DNA from 2 places in the Priestia sp. SB1 genome. Region 2 is predicted to be linked to the other one. Evidence: a T-box and tRNA genes for the amino acid it is inferred to sense, from the RefSeq annotation. Region 2 holds a T-box; the other holds one or more tRNA genes.
What was found. A T-box is a leader RNA that pairs with one kind of tRNA and senses whether it is charged. The one in region 2 lies ahead of trpS (tryptophan--tRNA ligase), so its partner is inferred to be a tRNA-Trp.

Region 1 (10,026 bases), on a different contig from region 2:
TTCAATTTTTCCAATCGGCCGAAGATTACTACGCACGCTTTGACATTGCCACATCCATTCGTCTTTTGCGGGTGTTTATGTTTATGATTTCACTTATCGCTCCTGCTACGTACGTGGCGGTTACGACATTTCATCAAGAAATGGTACCTACAACGCTTATCGTAGCTCTTGCAGCACAGCGAGAATCCGTTCCATTTCCCGCGTTTGTGGAAGCTTTTTTTATGGAAGTCACCTTTGAAATTTTGCGTGAAGCGGGGATTCGTTTACCAAAAGCTATCGGATCTGCTGTATCAATCGTCGGGGCTCTTGTTATTGGGCAAGCAGCGGTTCAAGCGGGGATCGTCTCACCAGCTATGGTTATTATTGTATCGATTACAGCCATTGCTAGCTTTGCTACACCGTCTTTCGATATGGCTATTTCAGCGCGTTTAATTCGTTTTTTATTTATACTAGGAGCGGCTACATTCGGTTTCTATGGCATTATCCTCATTCTTTTAATGGGAGTTGGACACCTGTGCAGCTTACGTTCGTTTGGTGTTCCTTACATGACGCCATTAGCACCCTTTATTCCTGCAAGCAATGAAGATACATTGCTGCGGTTACCTTGGTGGACGATGAGAAGAAGACCTAAATTAATTAGTGATAACAAAGTTCGTCAAAGCAAACATCAAAAGCCTGAGCCTCCTTCTTCAAGAGGTATGATTAACCAGGAACTTGAAAAAGGTGATCAAAATGAAACGTAAAAGTTTATTTTTACTGGTAATGACCATAATGATGGTATTGCTTACTGGCTGCTGGAGTAAAAAAGAATTAACAGACCTTGCATTTGTATCGGCAATGGGCATTGATAAAACGAAAAACGGACGGTATGAGCTTACCTTTCAAATTATTAACCCGGGAAACGTAGCTGGCTTACAAGGGGGCGGCGGTACCCAAAGTCCGCCTGTTACGATCTATTCTGCTTCTGGCGATAATTTAGTTGAAGCAAGCAGACGCGCTTCAGCTAGAATTTCCCGAAGACTTTATTATGCCCATACCAACTTAGTCGTGATCGGAGAAAAACTAGCGCGTGAAGAAGGAATTAACATTCTTATTGATTCTATTGATCGCGATCCTGAGTTTCGAATTACGACTTCCCTAGTCATCGCAAACCAGTCAAGTGCTGCTGATTTGGTAAAAGCACTAACGCCTGTCGATAAAATTCCAGCAAACAAAATTATGAAAACGCTGGAGTTCACTCAAAGAAAATGGGGAGAAAATCTAAAGGTTTCCTTTCAAGAAGTGATGAGGTCTCTCGAATCTCCCGGAGGAGAAGCACTAGTCTCGGGTTTTCGTTTAGTTGGAAATCCTCAACAAGCAGAAAAATTAGATAACCTCCAGCAAAGCGCACCAGAAGCTACCCTTCGTGCTTCTGGCATTGCTGTTTTTAAAAATGGAAAGTTAATCGACTGGTTGTACAATAGTCCAGCCAGAGGCAGCGTTTGGATTCTTGATAAAATACAAGGAACGGATATTAATATAGATTGGAAAGGAAAAAAAGAAGCGCTTGCCTATCAAACAGTTCGTCAAAAAACGGATGTATCTGTAAAAATGAAAAAAGGAAAACCTTACGTGTCCGTTCACACTCGCGTAGAAGGCGATCTTGGAGAAGTGGAGGTCCCTGTTGATACACGTCAACCTGCCGTAATCAAAAAAATGGAAAAAGCTGCAGGTAAAGAAATAAAAAAAGAATTACAAACAGCTATTAAACAAGCTCAGACAGACAAAGTTGACATCTTTGGGTTTGGAGAAGCACTGGAACGCACGCGCCCCAATCAGTGGGAAAAATTCAAATCAGAATGGGATGACGTTTATTTTCCAAAATTAGATGTAGACGTTACAGTAGAAGCTTACATTCGCCGAACGGGTCTGCGCAATAAATCGTTTCTCTCTAGCGTAAAAGAAAAACAACAATGAGGTAAGGAGGTTCTGGCTATATGGAAAAAGCAAAAATCAGCGCCACTCAATTATTCATTCTCATGGTATTATTCGAACTGGGAAGCGCTTTATTAGTTCCTCTTGCAATGAGAGCGAAGCAAGATGCATGGCTAGCTATTTTAATTGGAATGCTGTGCAGTTTTTTTTTCTTCTTAGTCTATCATAAGCTCTATTCCTACTATCCGGACCTCCTCCCTACAGAATACATGCAGAAAATTTTAGGTAAGGCACTGGGAACACTTCTTGCATTCGTATATATTGTCTATTTTTTATACGATGCATCACGAGTTCTAAGAGATTTCGGAGAAATGCTTCTTACTTTTGCTTATCCGGATACGCCTTTATTTATTGCCAATGCCTTATTGATGCTGGTCATTATCTATATAACCCGAAAAGGAATTGAAGCGATAGCGAGATCAGGAGAGCTTCTGTTTATTTTTATGTATTTTCTAGCTATTGCAGGCTTCATCTTAATTATTAGCTCAGGATTAGTTGATTTTAAGAACTTGCAGCCGGTATTAAAAGAAGGAATACTTCCTGTTGCCAAAGTTGCTTTGACCGAAACGCTATATTTTCCTTTCACAGAAGCTATTGTATTTACTATGCTTCTTCCTTACTTAAGCAACCCCAAAAAAGCAAGTGTGACCATGCTATGCGCAACGGGATTAAGCGGAATTAATCTAATTATTACGATGATTATTAACATTAGCGTGCTTGGAGTTGATCTGACGACAAGGTCACAGTTTCCTCTTCTTAGTACTGTCCAAACGATCCAAGTAGCTGATTTTTTAGAGCGTCTAGATGTATTTTTTATGTTCGCTATGGTGATTGGGATTTATTTCAAAGTTAGCATCTTGTTTTATGCTTCTATAATAGGTACAGCTACTTTATTTAAAATTAAATCTCCTTCACGTCTAGCGTATCCTTTAGGCATCATTGTGTTGTTTTTGTCGATTACAATCGCTAGTAATTTTCAAGAACACCTTTATGAAGGATTACACGTAGCGAGATTTCTTTTGCATATGCCGCTATTTTCTATCATACCCCTACTGCTTCTGATTATCGCCTTTTTGAAGAATAGGAAGAAGCAGCACAGATAGTGTATCTCTACTAAATAGAAAAAATGACGTTAAAATTATTGAGGTGATGTGCGTGTATATATGGTTTTATGATCATTTTGTTAATACCATCTTATTTCCGCTTACTTGTATCATGCTAGTGTGCCTGTCATTAGGACTGTATGCATACTTTAAATTAAAAAAAATGAAAAATTGATACTAGACGGCTATTTTTCTCATTCAAAATAAGAAAGATACAACAAGATAGAAAGCAACTGTTATTCCCGCTGCAATTAAAGCTGGCTTTAATTTATACTTGGCATATTCAATAACAGATAAATCTAATATTTTGGCGATGGTATTCGTATCGTCGCTTAAAGGTGAAGAAAACGCTCCAAAGGAACCGCTCGCAAACACCGCACCGATAATTAACGGCAAAGAAAGATCTGCAGAACTTGCAAGCGATACGCCAAGCGGCATTAAAATCCCCCACGTGCCCCAAGCAGATCCGATAAAGTAAGAAATAGCGGCTCCAAAGATAAACATGAACGGAGTGACAAACATTTGAGGAATCCACTTAGAATGTGCCGTCACGAAATTTGAAAAACCTAAGTCTTCTGTAACAGCGGATAATCCCCATACTACCGATAACAACAAAATAACGGACATCAAGTCATTGCCTCCTGTGATAAAACCATTAAGCAAATTCTGTAATGTAAAGCGCTGAAACAAGAAAAAAATGAGCGTAATTAACGTAGTCATAATTAAAGCTACTACCATCGCTTCTAACACGTCTGCTTTAATAAATGCTTCAAAAAAGGTGTGACTCTTACGATGTCCACTCCACCATGTTAAAAGTAAGGTAAGTGAAATCACAACAAGTAAAGGTACTAACAAATTCCAAGGCTTAGAAGGCAAATCCTTCGAGACGCAAGGATGACAATCATGCCAATCTTTTTCGTCTTCTTCCTCGAGCTTCATAGGAGCTGTAGACGTTGAATGATGAAAAAAGCTGAAATAAATCCCTACTAAAATAATCACAATCGAAAAGAAATTATAAGGAATGCTTTGAATAAACAAAGAATAAGCGTCTTGTTTTATGCCTTGATGATCAATTGCCATTTGAATGATTGAGACCATATATCCTACAAATGCCGTTGCCACGGGAATTAAGACGATAACGGGAGTAGCAGTTGTTTCAATAACAAACCCTAGCTCTGCTGTCGTCATTTTCACTTTTTTCAGCAGCGCTCTCATAATGGGCGCGATCGTCACAAAACGAAAGGTGGGAGCACTGAATGTTCCAATGGTTGAAACATAGGTTAAAATAAGAGCTTTTTTTCTTGTATCAATTCTTTCTGCAGCTGTTTCCACAAAACCTTTAACTCCTCCAGCCATCTTAATCATTCCGATAAGCCCTGAAAACGCGTATAAAAAGACAACGATTTCTATATTACTTTTATTTCTAAGAGCTTGTACAACGTAGTGAAGTAACTTTTCAACACCTCCGACAATCGAATGATCAATCAAATAAGCGCCTACTAATAAGCCTAAAAACAAACCTGGCAGCACTTGTTTGGTGAAAATAGCTATTGGAATAACAATTAAAAACGGTATAATTGAAAACCAACTAGATTCCATAGGACTCTCCCCTATCTTAAAAACCATATTAGACGTCTTCACGTATCGTTCATTAGCTTTTAATGTAACCCCAATAATATGTGTATATTCACGAAAACGATACGTATAAGCAGCACTGATTGAATAAACTATTTCTAATTAAAAACAGCATAGTAAAAATCTTTATTTCTACAACAAAAAAAGCAGTTTGCACATGCAAACTGCTTTTGAAAAGAAGCGGAAGACGAGGTTCGAACTCGCGACCCCCACCTTGGCAAGGTGGTGTTCTACCACTGAACTACTTCCGCGCAATATATAAAAGTAAAGATGCGGGTGAAGGGACTTGAACCCCCACGTCATAAGACACTAGATCCTAAGTCTAGCGCGTCTGCCAATTCCGCCACACCCGCGTGTGAATCGAAAAATAACTCCAAAATGGCAGGGGCAGTAGGAATCGAACCCACACTGACGGTTTTGGAGACCGTAGTTCTACCTTTAAACTATGCCCCTAGAAATGACTTCTTCAAAAGAACCTCGTTTATTGACGACGCTATATTATAATAAAACATATATGGAATTTCGTCAATAGGCCTTTTTATGAATCATGACTAGTACTGGCGACTTCAAAAAAAACTGTGAGGCATATCACAGCTTTTCACACTTTCCACCGCCAGTTGCAGCACCTTTTACCCTCTACCATTTATTTTTAGAAGCTTTCTGTAAAAGCCCTTTTTTAGGCAAAGTGCAGAACTATACAAAATGTCTCCAAAATCGCGTGAAGACTGAAAGAATATGGAGGAGTGCAGATTTTACAGGAGGCACGTTTTTTTGAGAATCCGTATTAAAATCCACAGGTTCCCCCTCATTTCCCACAAGCGTACTGTGAGAAATTTTAGTTTCAATAGCCCCTGTTAGCTCGGCTGCAAATTCTTCACTATCTATCATAACCATCGATTCAGTATTTAAAAATACAGAACGTGAATCTAAGTTAAAAGAACCAACTGCACTCAAACGCTGGTCGTAAACAACGGATTTCCCGTGAATGGAATAAGGCTGTTGATATTCATAAAGCTTTGAAGCCGCTTTCATGACGCGATTTTTCACTCCTAAGTATGCAGAAAAAGCCATAGCATTCGGAGTGGACGTAATAGAATTCGTTAAAATAATTCTTCGCACTTTAGATTTTACTGACTTATCTATATACTGTTCCATCTCTTTTGTTGGTACAATATAAGGACTTTGAACGACAATGGATTTTTCAGCTTGCTCGGAAAGCTTAATAAACGTTTTCCATATAAAAGGGCTTTTATTCATTCTTTGAATAGGGTTTGTAATAAAAGAAACCTTTCTTGTAGGCATCGTTGATTCTCTCCATACAATATAAGGATGGACAAAGGGTTCGTTTGCTTTTTTGGCCTCTTCGTATTGATCTATTAACAATTTCTTTCCTGAAAGGCCACGAAATTGTTTAGTTTTCTTGAGCTTTGGAAAAGCTTTGCCCGTATACGGGTGGTTCCATAATTTCTCTACATACTTCTCCATTGAAAGAATGACACTATTACTTTCTTGCTTTGTATTATAAATCAGCACATCACGGTCATAGACAAAATTTTTATCCGGTTGACTGGCCAAGTATTTATCTCCAATATTTCGTCCTCCACTAATACCTAATTGGCCATCGACTACTATTATTTTGTCGTGAAGACGGTTATGCCATGTCCAAGGTTTAAGAATAGTAAAGGGCTCATAGTACTTTAATTCAATATTATTGTGGAAAGCTAGAGCATAAAGAACATTTTTTCTCTTGCCTTTTAGCCCATGAGAGATCCCGTCTAACAGCACTCGAATACGTATACCTCGGTCCGCAGCTTCGAATAAAGCACCCATAAGTAAATCCGACGAACGACCTTTGCCGATGGAAAAGTACGCAATATCGATTGTATGCCTCGCTTCTTGAATCATCTGCATCCGAACAAGCCCTGAAAAATAACCGTTTTCCAAAAGCATAACGCGGTCTGTGGATTCTTTCTTTCCGTAAAAATTCTCAGTATTCATTACTTTTAAGTCTTTTCCCTTGTGCAAAGGGACATAAAACAGTACCACTGCAGTTACGAATACATATATGAAGTACAATACGACAATCATTATTAGTATATTTATTAGCATGTTTCCTGTCACAATCCCTTTCCATTCTCATCGTTCTGTTTTTATTAGGATTCTTACTTTTTTAACTTCTATACCTTTTAAAATAAGAATGGAACGATGGATTATTTGTTACACTACTGTTGACTTCCGTGCAAGCCTTCGCTTCCGCTCCTGCCGGGTCTCACCTATTCTGTTTTCCCTATAGGAGTCTTCGCCTTGCCCTCCAAACAACCGCTAGAAGCCATTATATACACGAAACCTACATTCACTCTGCCAATAAAAAAAGCAGAAGTTCATTATCTTCTGCTTTTGCAATTTATACTCTATTATGAACCTGCTGTAAGTCTAAGTAAAACAGCTACTCTTTTATTGATTAAGGTCGTTTTCCATATCTTTTATGTCTTGCTGAAACTCAGTTAAACGCTGACGCTGTGTTTCAGAAGCATTTTCAAGCGCATTCTCAATTTGCTGAGAGGCTTCGTTCACTTCACCTATCGCTTGCTTCGCTTCATGTCCATACGATGCATCATTTTTAGCTTCATTTGCCTGTTCATATGCATCTACTGCTTCTTTATGCCCCTGCTGTGCTGCTTGAAATGATTGTTGTTTATCTTTGTTATATGGGAATTTTTTCATCATAGTGCTCCTTTCTATTTGTTCACTCTATAGTGTGGCATTTTTCCACTTATTCATACGACGTTTCAATAGCTTGAAGCTGCGTAAATATTTTGCATAACGAATTCCTTTATTATTTAAGAGCATCCAATGATATCTTTTATCCCTTGAAATACTTTCTATATTTTACATAAATGTATAATCACTTTCTTTAGCGGACATCATACGAATAGCTTATTTGAACGTCAAAATATATTGGGGTTGACTGCATGCACTTGTTTCTTTCCTTTTTGATCATTTGTGCAGGGATTATATGGATGGAAATAAAAAGATTACCTCAACCCTCTTATAAAAAGGAACGGAAAATTTTTATTTTATTCATGACAATCAGTATGATGATCGCTCTTGCAAAAATCTTTCGACTGCCTCTACCGAACCCTTCTGATTGGGTAGAAGCAATGTTTCAGCCTTTAAGTCACTTATTATTCCGTTGGATCACTTAATTCGTGTATATGGCAAAAGGATGTGCTCATTTTGCTTAATGAAATCAATATTTCGGCTACTCAATTTCGCAAGCTAGTAACTTTATATAGCATCGGGAGCACAATTATTGTTGTGCCTGCCGCTATTACAGCTGATGCTCATCAAGACGCCTGGATTGCAGCACTTTTCGGTGTAGCATCAGGAATTGGCTTAGTTTTGCTTTTTACCTCACTAGGAAAAATGTTTCCAACGCTTACGCTGATGGAAATGAACGAAAAAATTTTAGGAAAACTGTTTGGAAAGATTGTTTCTGCTGTTTTTGTATTATCCAATTTATTTATCAGCAGTCAAGTTCTTTACTATGTAGGGAATTTTCTCACTACACAAATTCTTCCCTACACGCCGCTTACAGCCATCCACATTGCATTTATGGGTGTGGTTATCGTAGGAGTACGCCTAGGAATAGAAGTTATTGCACGAAGTGCCGAGATTTTATTTCCTTGGTTTGTCGGATTATTCGGACTTCTGATTTTGTCTATGATTCCGCAAATTAAAATAGAGCATATTCAGCCTGTGCTTGAAATACATCCAAAAGCTTTTATTCGTGCTGTTTTAACGTTTTTAAGCATGAGTTCTTTGACTTATACCATTCTTCTTATGATTTTTCCTTCTCATACACCAGACACAAAAAAGTCCACTCAATCTTTTTATATAGGGAATATAGCCGGTGGGCTAGTGATGGTGACGTTAATCTTACTCGGAATTTTAGTACTTAGTCCTTATTACTCCCAAATCACCATGTTTCCAAGCTATGAATTAGGAAGAAGAATTGATGTAGGAAACTTTCTTCAAGGAATTGAAGTAGTCATTGCTATTTTGTGGTTTATTACTCTCTTTTTTAAGCTTTGCATTTACTTTTACGCTACTCTTTTGGGGTTTGCCAATGTATTTCATATAAAGGACTACAAGCTATTTTCTTTTCCAGTCGCACTCATCATGATTACACTTTCCCTTATTGTGTATCCAAGCGTTTCTTATCAAAAAGATTGGGATACAAAAACGTGGATTCCCTACAGCTTAGTTGTAGGCATCTTATATCCGCTTTTCCTTTTAATTGCAGGATTTATTCAAAACAAAAAGCAGCATTCTTCTAACAGCGACTAAAAAATCAAAAACCTTTAATAGAGAATGCACCTTCAGTATAAGTAGTTATTTTTCTGGAAAATATAACATTAATTATTCACGTATAGGAGCTAGTCTATGCTAGGGGTATTGGGGTTACTTATTGTTTGCACGCTCGTCATTTGGTTTGAAGTACCTAACTTACGGCAAAAAAAAGCGAAGAAAGAATTATGGCTATTCTACACAGTTCTTGTAATTGGAATGTCCGTAAGCATCTGTAAAGCACTGGGTTTATATGTTCCAAATCCTTCTGATTTATCAGCTGCTATCTTCAGGCCAATCAGCATATTTTTACTTCATTTATTATCTTAATACGTAAGACGAGGAAGTGAACACCGTGAAACCTGTAGTTAAAATTTCAACGATTCAATTTCGCATGCTCGTCATGCTTTATACAATTGGAAGCACAATTGTTATTGCTCCAGCGTCTATGACTATTGATTCTAAGCAAACTGCTTGGATTCCCTCTATCCTCGGAGTAGCATGCGGATTTGTATTAGTGAAAGTATATATTGCTCTCGGACTTTTATTTGAAGATAAAAATCTGGTAGAAATCAATGATGTAGTATTTGGAAAATATCTAGGAAAAGGTGTATCTTGTTTATTTGTCATATCTACTGTCATAACGTGCAGCCGTATTGTATACTACGTCGGGAGTTTTTTAAATACCCATATTATGATGGAAACGCCGCTGCTTGCTATTCACATTATTTTTATGCTTGTGGTTGTTTTCGGGGCAAGACTCGGGCTAGAAACAATTGCACGCTGCTGTGAAATCTTTTTCCCGTGGTTTGTTGGCCTTCTCGGGATTTTTATTTTTTCACTAACTCCTCAAATGAAACTTGAAAATCTTATGCCTTTAATGGACATTCACTTAAAGCCGCTGACTCATTCGGTTCTTATCTTTCTTAGCATTACTTATTTTACTTTTGCTCCTTTGATGATG
Region 2 (10,026 bases):
AAGCGAATTTGAGAAAGTAAAATAATGCCCCATGTCCAAATCGCTCCAATAGTCGCGATACTTGTCACCCACGTGAACACCTTATCAGGAACAACATAGTTTAAGCCAACTCCGAGTAGCAGTACAACAGCTGAAGCAATAACCGCTGCACCAGGCACGCCGCCTTTTGTTAAATTGGCATAGCGTTTTGGTGCTTCCCCGTGCTGAGCTAAATTAAATAACATACGGCCTGTACTAAAAATCCCACTGTTACAAGAAGATAAAGCCGCTGTTAACACTACAAAGTTTATAATCCCTGCTGCAGCGGGAATTCCAGCTTTATCAAATGTTAAAACAAATGGGCTTCCTTGTGTTCCGATCTCTGGCCAAGGATAAATAGACATAATAACAAACAAAGCTCCGATGTAAAAAATCAAAATTCTCCACAGTACATTATCAATTGCTTTTGTTAACGTCTTTTCCGGATTTTTCACCTCTCCTGCTGTTACCCCAATCATTTCAATACCAAGGTAAGCAAACATAACCATTTGAAGTGATAGAAGAACACCTTTCATACCATTCGGGAAAAAGCCACCGTGATTCCATAAATTACTGATTCCTGTTGCAATGCCGCCATTTCCAATTCCAAAAATAATCATGCCTAGACCAAGCACAATCATAAGGATAATCGTTACTACTTTAATAAGAGAAAACCAAAACTCTAGTTCACCATATGCTTTTACAGCTAAAAAGTTAACGCCTGTCATGATAACGAGCGCTGCAAGTGCCCATATCCACTGGGGCACACCCGGGAACCAAAAATCCATATATACTCCAACGGCTGTAATTTCAGCCATACATGTAATAATCCACATAAACCAGTAGTTCCAGCCTGTTAAATAACCAGCTAGTGGTCCCAAATAATCGTTAGCATACTTACTAAAAGAACCGGCTACTGGATTTTGTACTGCCATTTCACCTAACGCTCTCATAATAAAAAACATAATAAGACCACTGATTCCATACATGATAAGAATACCAGGACCTGCTAACCGAATAGCGGATGCAGAACCTAAAAACAGTCCAACTCCGATAGCTGCGCCTAAAGACATTAAGCTAATATGTCTTTCCTCAAGTCCACGGCTTAATTCTTTTTCTTGCGTGTTCCCTTGCATAATTCTCTCTCCTAACATGTCCATTTCATTTAATAGCGGCTAATTAACTTATTTTTCAAACAAATAATTCTAGGCAGTGTATGTACTAAAAATCTGATAATGCAAGTTCCACACCTGCATTTTTACCGCTATCACATCTATAAAATACAATATTAAAAAAACTTCACTTTGTTCATTTTATCAAAAATCACAAAAAATGCGATAGTTTTTTGTGATTTTCACAAATAAACTTACAATAAAAATATAATAAAAACCATTTTTCACATTATATGTTCTTATTCTGCTATAATTTTCTAAATATTAAGAATAATAAATCTATTATTTTTCCTTATTTTCAATTATAGATGCTTACTTTTCCCTAAAAAGGGTAAAGATAAGATAACTAAACACTATTATGAACATCATCATGAAAAGATCAGTAGGAGGGTGCTATGAATTGGTATCAAAAACTAAGTCAATATTTTCCCATTGAAGAAATGAAATCAAAGAAGCATATCGAAACGCTTTTACAAGAACGCAGCGATATTTATCATAAGAATGAAGGACCTCATCACGTATTAATGTACGTGGAAACAGACCAATTTATCTTTGTTGATTACCTCTTTGTTTCAAAAGACGCTAGAGGTCAAGGGCTTGGCGGTAAATTAATTGATGAGTTAAAACAACATAACAAACCAATTATCCTAGAAGTAGAGCCTATAGACTATAAAGATTCAGACTCAGCAAAAAGACTGCATTTTTATAAACGTGCAGACTTTAAGCATGCTCAAACAATCGGCTATAACCGCCGCTCATTAGCTACAAATGAAGTTAATCAGATGGAAATTCTATACTGGTCTCCTACCTCTGAAACAGAGGAAAGCATTTTAAATAAAATGAAAAAAACGTACGAGTTAATTCATACTTACAAAGACAAAGAAATATATGGTGCGTCTTATCAGCCGGCAGATCAAGTATTAAAAATTGACAAAAATCGTAAAGACGGCGATATCTTAGCAGATTTATAAAAAGAAGGTAGGCATACGTCTACCTTCTTTTATATTTTTGAATTATTATTCAACACACAACATTATTAATCACTTATATTCCTTTAGTTATAAGGTTTTAACATAGATATTTTGTCTTAAATATAAAATTCTGAAAATTTTAATAGTATTTTCTAATCCTGTATTGTATAATACCTGTAAAGCGCTAATGTCACTTGTTCTTACATGTTTTTTCCAATTTAAAGTTTAGCGTTCTTTGATAACTAAATAAAAAACGACCTCGTTGTGAGATCGTTTTTGTTAGGTTGTATATGCGGCAAACTCTGCTTGAGAACAAGACACGTAGTGACCTGGAGATACTTCTCTAAGCTCCGGTTCTTCACCGTTATAATCATGGATACTTGGATCATAAATTTTGCGCTGACGCGTTTTTTCACTGTCAGGATCGGGAAGCGGAATAGCTGAAAGCAACGCTTTTGTATATGGATGAACAGGGTTTCGATAAAGTTCATCACTTGGTGCAAGCTCTACAATCTTACCTCTGTACATAACGCCGATGCGGTCACTAATGTATTTTACCATTGACAAATCATGGGCGATAAATAAATAGGTTAGTCCACGTTCACGCTGTAACTTCTTCATTAAGTTAACAACTTGAGCTTGTATAGATACATCCAAAGCTGAGATTGGTTCATCTGCGATGATAAAATCAGGTTCTACTGCCAGTGCTCTTGCGATACCGATACGCTGACGCTGGCCGCCACTAAACTCATGTGGATAGCGATTTGCATGTTCTTTGTTGAGCCCCACTGTTTCAAGAAGCTCGTGAACCTTTGCCATACGCTCTTTTCTCGTCTTAGCTAAACCATGGATGTCAATGCCTTCTGCTATGATATCTGCTACGGTCATACGAGGGTTAAGTGACGCATATGGATCTTGGAAAATCATTTGCATTTTACGATTGAATTTTTTAAGCTCCGAGCGAGATTTGCGACCATGTACATTTTCGCCATCAAATAGCACTTCACCGCTAGTAGCGTCATATAAACGAATAATCGTTCTGCCTGTCGTTGACTTTCCGCAACCAGATTCACCTACAAGACCTAACGTCTCTCCGCGGAAGATGTCAAACGACAGACCATCAACCGCTTTAATTGTTCCTTTACTTGTGAAAAAATGTTGCTTTAAGCCTTTAATCTCTAATAATTTATCTGTCATGTTATTCACCATCCTTCGCTACGAGTACAGGTGTACTGTATACATTATCAACTTTACGCATGCGGCGCTGAACTGAAGCAGGCGGCTCTACTTTTGGTGCATCCGGATGTAAGAGCCATGTTTTTGCATAGTGCGTATCCGATATTTTGAACATTGGAGGTTCTTGCTCAAAATCAATTTTCATTGCGTACGGATTTCGCGCTGCAAATGCATCTCCCTTTGGAGGATTCGTTAAATCTGGCGGCGTTCCAGGAATAGCAGCCAGCTCTTCTTCCGCCTCGTTATCTAAGCTTGGCATAGAAGCTAAAAGTCCCCACGTATACGGATGTTTTGGGTCGTAAAACACTTCATCCACTGTGCCCGTTTCAACAATTTGACCAGCGTACATAACGGCTACTCGATCTGCTACATTTGCTACTACACCAAGATCATGGGTGATAAAGATAATAGATGTATCCGTTTTTTTCTGAATGTCTTTCATCAACTCTAAAATTTGAGCTTGAATTGTTACATCAAGCGCCGTTGTTGGTTCATCAGCAATCAGTAATTTCGGATTAGAAGCAAGAGCCATCGCAATGACAACACGCTGTCTCATCCCTCCGCTGAATTCATGCGGATATTGATTCACACGCTGTTCTGGAAAAGGAATGCCTACAAGCGTTAATAACTCGACTGCACGTTTTTTCGCTTCCGCTTTAGATACTTTGGAATGCTTGATTACGACTTCACCAATTTGAGCTCCAACCTTCATTGTTGGATTTAAAGAAGTCATCGGATCTTGGAAAATCATACCGATATCCTTACCGCGAATAGCTTCCATTTCTTTATCCGTTTTCTTTGCTAAATCAATGCCGTCAAACAGCATTTCACCGCTTTTAATTCGGCCAGGAGGCATCGGGATAAGGCGCATGATTGTTTGTGAAGTTACACTTTTACCAGATCCTGACTCACCAACAATTGCTAGCGTTTCACCTTTATTTAAGTGGAAGTTAACGCCGCGAACAGCTTGAACTTCTCCGCCATATGTTTTAAATGATACAGCTAAATTTTTTACTTCTAATAAACGTGACATATGAGTTCACTTCCTTACTTACGTAGTTTTGGATCTAACGCATCTCGTAATCCATCACCAATTACGTTGAACGCTAAGATTGTTAAACAGATAAACAAACCTGGGAAAAATAAGCGCCAAGGATAGTATTCCAAAGCAGGTAAGCCTTCTGAAGCCATTGTTCCCCAGCTTGCAAGCGGTGCCGGAACGCCTAGTCCCAAGTAGCTTAAAAATGCTTCTGTAAAGATTGCTGAAGGAATCGTTAGTGTCATTGTTACTAAAATTGGACCTGTTGCATTCGGAATAAGATGTTTAAATAAAATACGCTTTGTTGTTGCTCCTAATGTTTGTGAAGCCATTACGTACTCTTGGTTTTTCAACTGCAATACTTGTCCACGTACAATACGAGCCATGTTAATCCAGCCGGTAATGGTCATCGCCAAGATCATCGTACCTAACCCTTGGCCAAGCATAACCATTAAAATAATAACCAGTAAAAGGTAAGGAACACCATATAAGATATCCGCAACACGCATCATTGTTTCATCCGTACGGCCGCCGCGGTATCCAGAGATGCTTCCCCAAACTACGCCGATGAATAAATCAATTAAAGCTGCTGCTAACCCGATAAATAATGAAATACGAGCGCCTTCCCACGTACGAGCAAAAACATCACGCCCTAATTCATCTGTACCGAACCAGTGCTCAGAAGATGGAGCCTGATTAGCATTCAGCAAATCATTGGTTGCATAATCATATTTCACCATCAATGGACCAAATATAGCCATAAAAACAAGGAGAACCATTAGTACTACACCAAACATAGCAAGCTTATTTTTGCGAAAACGAATAAAAACATCTTGCCAGAATGAAAGACTCGGTTTTTCAATCTTTTCTGCCTGAGCGTGGTCAATCCCTGCTGTTTCAAACATTTCTTTAGGAATTTTCGGAAGTTGCTGCATAGTTACTCTCCTTTCTTAGCACCTGTAAGTTTAATTCGAGGGTCAATGAAGCCGTATGCAATATCTACAAGCAAGATACAAAAAAGTAGTAAAATACTGTAGAACACCGTTACGCCCATAATCGTTGTATAATCTCGGTTTGAGATACTGAGTACAAAGTGTGAACCTAATCCCGGGATACCAAATATTTTTTCAATAACAAAGCTACCCGTTAAAATCCCTGCTACTAAAGGTCCCATATAGGATACGACTGGAAGCATCGCATTTCGCATGGCGTGCTTAACTGTAATAACGCCTCTGCTTAAACCTTTTGCTTTCGCTGTACGAATATAATCATTGCTTAATACTTCAAGCATACTCGACCGAGTTAATCGTGCGATAAACGCCATAGGGGTTGAAGCAAGCGCGAGAGCTGGTAACACCGTGTGTGCCCAAGATTCCCAGCGTGCAACCGGAAAAATTTGTAGTTTCATAGCCAGAACGTATTGTAATACCGCTGCCATGATAAAACTTGGAACTGAGATTCCTAGAACTGCAATAACCATCGCCGTGTAATCTTGCCACTTATTATGTTTTAAAGCAGCAATAACGCCTAGTACTACGCCAATAGCAATCGCTATTAAAATAGCTTCCATCCCTAGCATGAATGAAACAGGGAATCCGCCGTTAATCAAATCATTTACCGTTTGGCCTTTATATTTGAAAGATGGACCAAAATCCCACTTTAAAATTGATGTTAAGTAATCAAAGTACTGATGGTACCAAGGCTGATCTAAACCGTAATACTGATTTAGATTTTTTTGAATTTCAGGGGGAAGCTGCTTTTCTGATGTGAATGGACCTCCTGGAACAGCACGCATTAAGAAAAAGGTCGCTGTTACGATCAGCCATAATGATAGAAACATATAAATAAGTCGTTTTCCTATATATTTGAACACCCTGACACACCTCCATATTTTTACAAAATTCGCGCACAAGAAAGAAAAGTATATGGAGCACCAGGCCCCATATACCCTTTGTCATAATTGATGTTACTTACTCAAAATGAGCCCACTTAATCTGAATGTCTCCAAGACCAGACATCACAACATCTTTCAGCTGCTTGTCTTGTACCCAAGCATTTGTGTAGAAGTAGATTGGTGCCACTGGCATTTCATCCATGAAGATACCTTCTGCTTTTTTCAACATTGCCTGACGTTTTTTAGGGTCTGTTTCTTTTTGAGAGTCAATTAATAACTTTTTATATTCTGGATTTTCCCAGTTTGTATCATTGTTTCCGCCTTTTTTGTCACGGAATAACTCTAGGAAGTTGATTGGATCGTTAAAGTCTCCTAACCAGCCCATACGCCCAACTTGATAATCTCCTTGGTGTAACTTTTCAATGTAAACAGCCCACTCAGAGTTGTCTAACTGTACTTTAATACCAAGGTTTTTCTTCCACATATCTTGAACAGCTTGTGCAATTTTTGCATGTTTTTCATCCGTGTTGTATGAAACCTTAATTGCTGGTAGTTCTGAAGCATCTTTAAGGCCCATTTCTTTCAAGCCTTTTTCTAAATATTCTTTTGCTTTTTTCACATCATTGTCTTTGAAGTAGCCTTTTTTGTTATCTTCAAACATTGTTGGTGGTACAGCCGCCATCGCTGGAACTGAACCGTCTTTTGTAATTTGTTCTGTAATACCTTTACGATCAATTGCATAAGCTAATGCTTTACGAATATTCACATTGTCTAAAGGTTTTTGTTCTGTATTAAACTTGTACCAGTAAGTACCTGCAATCTCTTGAATGTTTAATGAACCGTCTTTCTTTAATTCAGGAAGTGCATCAGCTGGTAATTGACCGGTAGGCATACCCGCCCAGTCTAATTCACCGTTTTTGAACATTGAAAGCTCAGTGTTGTTATCATTGATCATGTACATTTCAACTTTTTTAAGTTTTACAGCATCTTTATCCCAATAGTTTTCATTAGGAACTAACTCAATTTTGTCATTATGTTTCCAAGCTTTAAGCTTGAAAGGACCGTTTGACGTATAGTTTTCGCCTGCATTTGTGTACCATTTTTCATTTGATTCAGCAATTTTCGTATTCACTGGGAAGTACGTATAGAAAGCTGTTAATTCTAAGAAATATGGCGTTGGGTTTTCTAATGTTACCTCAAGCGTTTTATCATCTGTTGCTTTAACCGCAACGTCATCTAATGAACCTTTTCCTTCATTAGCAGCCTGTGCATTTTTAACATAGTATAATTGATATGCATATTGAGATTCGTTTTTAGGATCTAACGCCCATTTCCATGCATATTCGAAATCTTTTGCTGTTACAGGGTCACCGTTTGACCATTTTGCATCGTCGCGAATCGTAAACGTATATTTAGTTTGATCATCGCTGACCTTTACATCTTTCGCCATGGCATTTTCAGGTTTTCCATCTTTACCAATACGAGTTAAACCTTCAAATGTTTGTAATAATACGTTTGATGACGTTGAATCATTAGCTAAGCCTGGGTTCAGTGAGAAAGGCTCAGTTTTAATGTTTACGCGAAGCTCTTGCTCTTTTTTCTTGTCGCCGCCATCACTGCTAGCATTTTCACTGCCACCAGATTCTTTGTTAAATCCACATGCAGCTAAAAACAAGCTCATGACAAGCAGCAAACTGAAAAGAATTGACAACCTTTTCTTCATTGCGTGTTACCCCCTATTAAATTTTGTTTGTGTGGCAACCATATTTTTTTGATATACACTAATTTCTTAATCCTCTTTCAATACAAAATAATCAGTTATTTTTTCACGTAGTAGAGCGTTAAAGACCTCACTGCAAAATTATTCTTCTACCCTATGAAACTGTCATCAATTGTTTACATGCTGTAAATCCAATGTATGCGCTTAATATGTAGAAGACTCATTCATTACAAAATTCGCTAATTGAAACAAAACATTGGCTATTTTGTTTTTTCTGAAAAATTAAGAAATTGTAATACCTTTGTAAAAAATATGTTTGTTACGCCTATTATAAATATTTTAAAAATTTATTGCAATACTATTATTTAATGGTATTTTTTTGTTATGAGGGAAAAAACCTTATCTTATAAGGATTGTGCCTACTTGTCAGACGTCTAAAATCTTTTTTGTAGTATAGGTATTACAATAGTATTACAAAGGCATTAGAAATACTAAATAAAAGATTTTTACCAAATCCTCCACCAAATTTTCATCAAGAAATGCTTTAATTAAAAGGTTCTTGTCTTTTTTTGCCGAAGAAAAATTCCAGTAAATTGTCTTATAAAACTTTTTAGCGATAAGATGTTTAAATTCCTGCTTTTTCGCGTTATAATAACGAATAACTATATAATTAAAGCTGTGAAAAAGAGTAGTATGCAGAATTTTCATTTTTAGAGAGTTTGTGGCTGGTGAGAACAAACATTGAAACCTGCAGAATGGACTTTGGAGCTTTCAAGTGCAAAGCTTGAACGTTGATCTCAACGTTACATGAATAAAGATAGTTCACAATAATGTGTGCTAATTAGGGTGGCAACGCGGTCCATTCGCCCCTAGCTTATGCTAGGAGCGGATGGGCCTTTTTATGTTGTATACGTAAACTAGCATCATATATGTGCAGATGAAAGGAAGATTTGATGAAAACAATTTTTTCAGGTATTCAACCAAGCGGTACAATCACTTTAGGTAACTACATTGGAGCGATGAAGCAATTTGTTGAACTTCAACATGACTATAACTGTCATTTTTGTATTGTAGATCAGCATGCAATTACAGCGCCTCAAGACCGTTTAGCACTTCGTAAAAACATTCGCAGCCTTGCTGCTCTGTATGTAGCAGTAGGAATTGATCCAGCAAAATCAACTTTATTTATTCAATCAGAAGTGCCCGCCCACACGGAAGCAGGATGGATGTTACAGTGCGTAGCGTATATCGGTGAACTTGAGCGTATGACTCAGTTTAAAGATAAGTCCGCTGGAAAAGAAGCAGTATCAGCAGGATTATTAACTTATCCTCCACTAATGGCAGCTGATATTCTTTTATACAACACCGATTTGGTTCCAGTTGGTGAAGATCAAAAGCAGCATTTAGAATTAACGCGTGACTTAGCTGAGCGCTTTAACAAAAAATACAATGATATCTTCACTATTCCTGAAGTACGTATTCCAAAAGTGGGCGCACGCGTCATGTCTCTTCAAGATCCTACGAAAAAAATGAGCAAGTCCGATCCAAACCAAAAAGCTTTTATTACGCTCTTGGATGACGCTAAAACGATTGAAAAGAAAATCAAAAGTGCCGTAACGGATTCAGAAGGTATTGTTCGCTACGATAAAGAAAATAAGCCAGGTATTTCAAACTTATTAAGCATTTATTCAATCCTAGCAAATAAATCAATCGAAGACATTGAAGCAATGTACGAAGGCAAAGGTTATGGTGACTTTAAAGCTGACACAGCTAAAGTAGTAGCTGAAGCACTTGCTCCAATTCAAGAAAGATATTATGAATTAGTTGATTCTAGCGAGTTAGATGATATTTTAGATCAAGGTGCCGATAAAGCAAATGCAACGGCTAATAAAATGCTTCGCAAAATGCGAAACGCAATGGGAATTGGCCGTAAACGTTAAAAAAAAACGACTGCTATGCAGTCGTTTTTTTAATTC

Region 1: it encodes a tRNA-Trp, which carries the amino acid that the T-box ahead of trpS (tryptophan--tRNA ligase) is inferred to sense. The anticodon was not compared.

What each region holds. Positions count from the first base shown of each region.
Region 1 is NZ_JBBJSS010000004.1:448,194-458,219, forward strand. It holds gene WKH56_RS17425 (spore germination protein) at 1-743, shown strand, start outside; gene WKH56_RS17430 (Ger(x)C family spore germination protein) at 733-1,956, shown strand; gene WKH56_RS17435 (GerAB/ArcD/ProY family transporter) at 1,977-3,077, shown strand; gene WKH56_RS17440 (Na+/H+ antiporter NhaC family protein) at 3,276-4,676, opposite strand; tRNA gene WKH56_RS17445 (tRNA-Gly) at 4,892-4,963, opposite strand; tRNA gene WKH56_RS17450 (tRNA-Leu) at 4,984-5,065, opposite strand; tRNA gene WKH56_RS17455 (tRNA-Trp) at 5,092-5,165, opposite strand; gene WKH56_RS17460 (phospholipase D-like domain-containing protein) at 5,406-6,800, opposite strand; gene WKH56_RS17465 (hypothetical protein) at 7,167-7,436, opposite strand; gene WKH56_RS17470 (hypothetical protein) at 7,796-7,918, shown strand; gene WKH56_RS17475 (GerAB/ArcD/ProY family transporter) at 7,941-9,062, shown strand; gene WKH56_RS17480 (hypothetical protein) at 9,159-9,392, shown strand; gene WKH56_RS17485 (GerAB/ArcD/ProY family transporter) at 9,418-10,026, shown strand, end outside.
Region 2 is NZ_JBBJSS010000003.1:814,484-824,509, forward strand. It holds gene WKH56_RS14645 (amino acid permease) at 1-1,154, opposite strand, end outside; gene WKH56_RS14650 (GNAT family N-acetyltransferase) at 1,586-2,161, shown strand; gene WKH56_RS14655 (ABC transporter ATP-binding protein) at 2,441-3,358, opposite strand; gene WKH56_RS14660 (ABC transporter ATP-binding protein) at 3,360-4,430, opposite strand; gene WKH56_RS14665 (ABC transporter permease) at 4,445-5,371, opposite strand; gene WKH56_RS14670 (ABC transporter permease) at 5,374-6,309, opposite strand; gene WKH56_RS14675 (peptide ABC transporter substrate-binding protein) at 6,407-8,053, opposite strand; gene WKH56_RS14680 (hypothetical protein) at 8,522-8,758, opposite strand; T-box leader at 8,720-8,924, shown strand; gene trpS (tryptophan--tRNA ligase) at 9,001-9,990, shown strand; gene WKH56_RS14690 (YjbA family protein) at 10,020-10,026, opposite strand, start outside.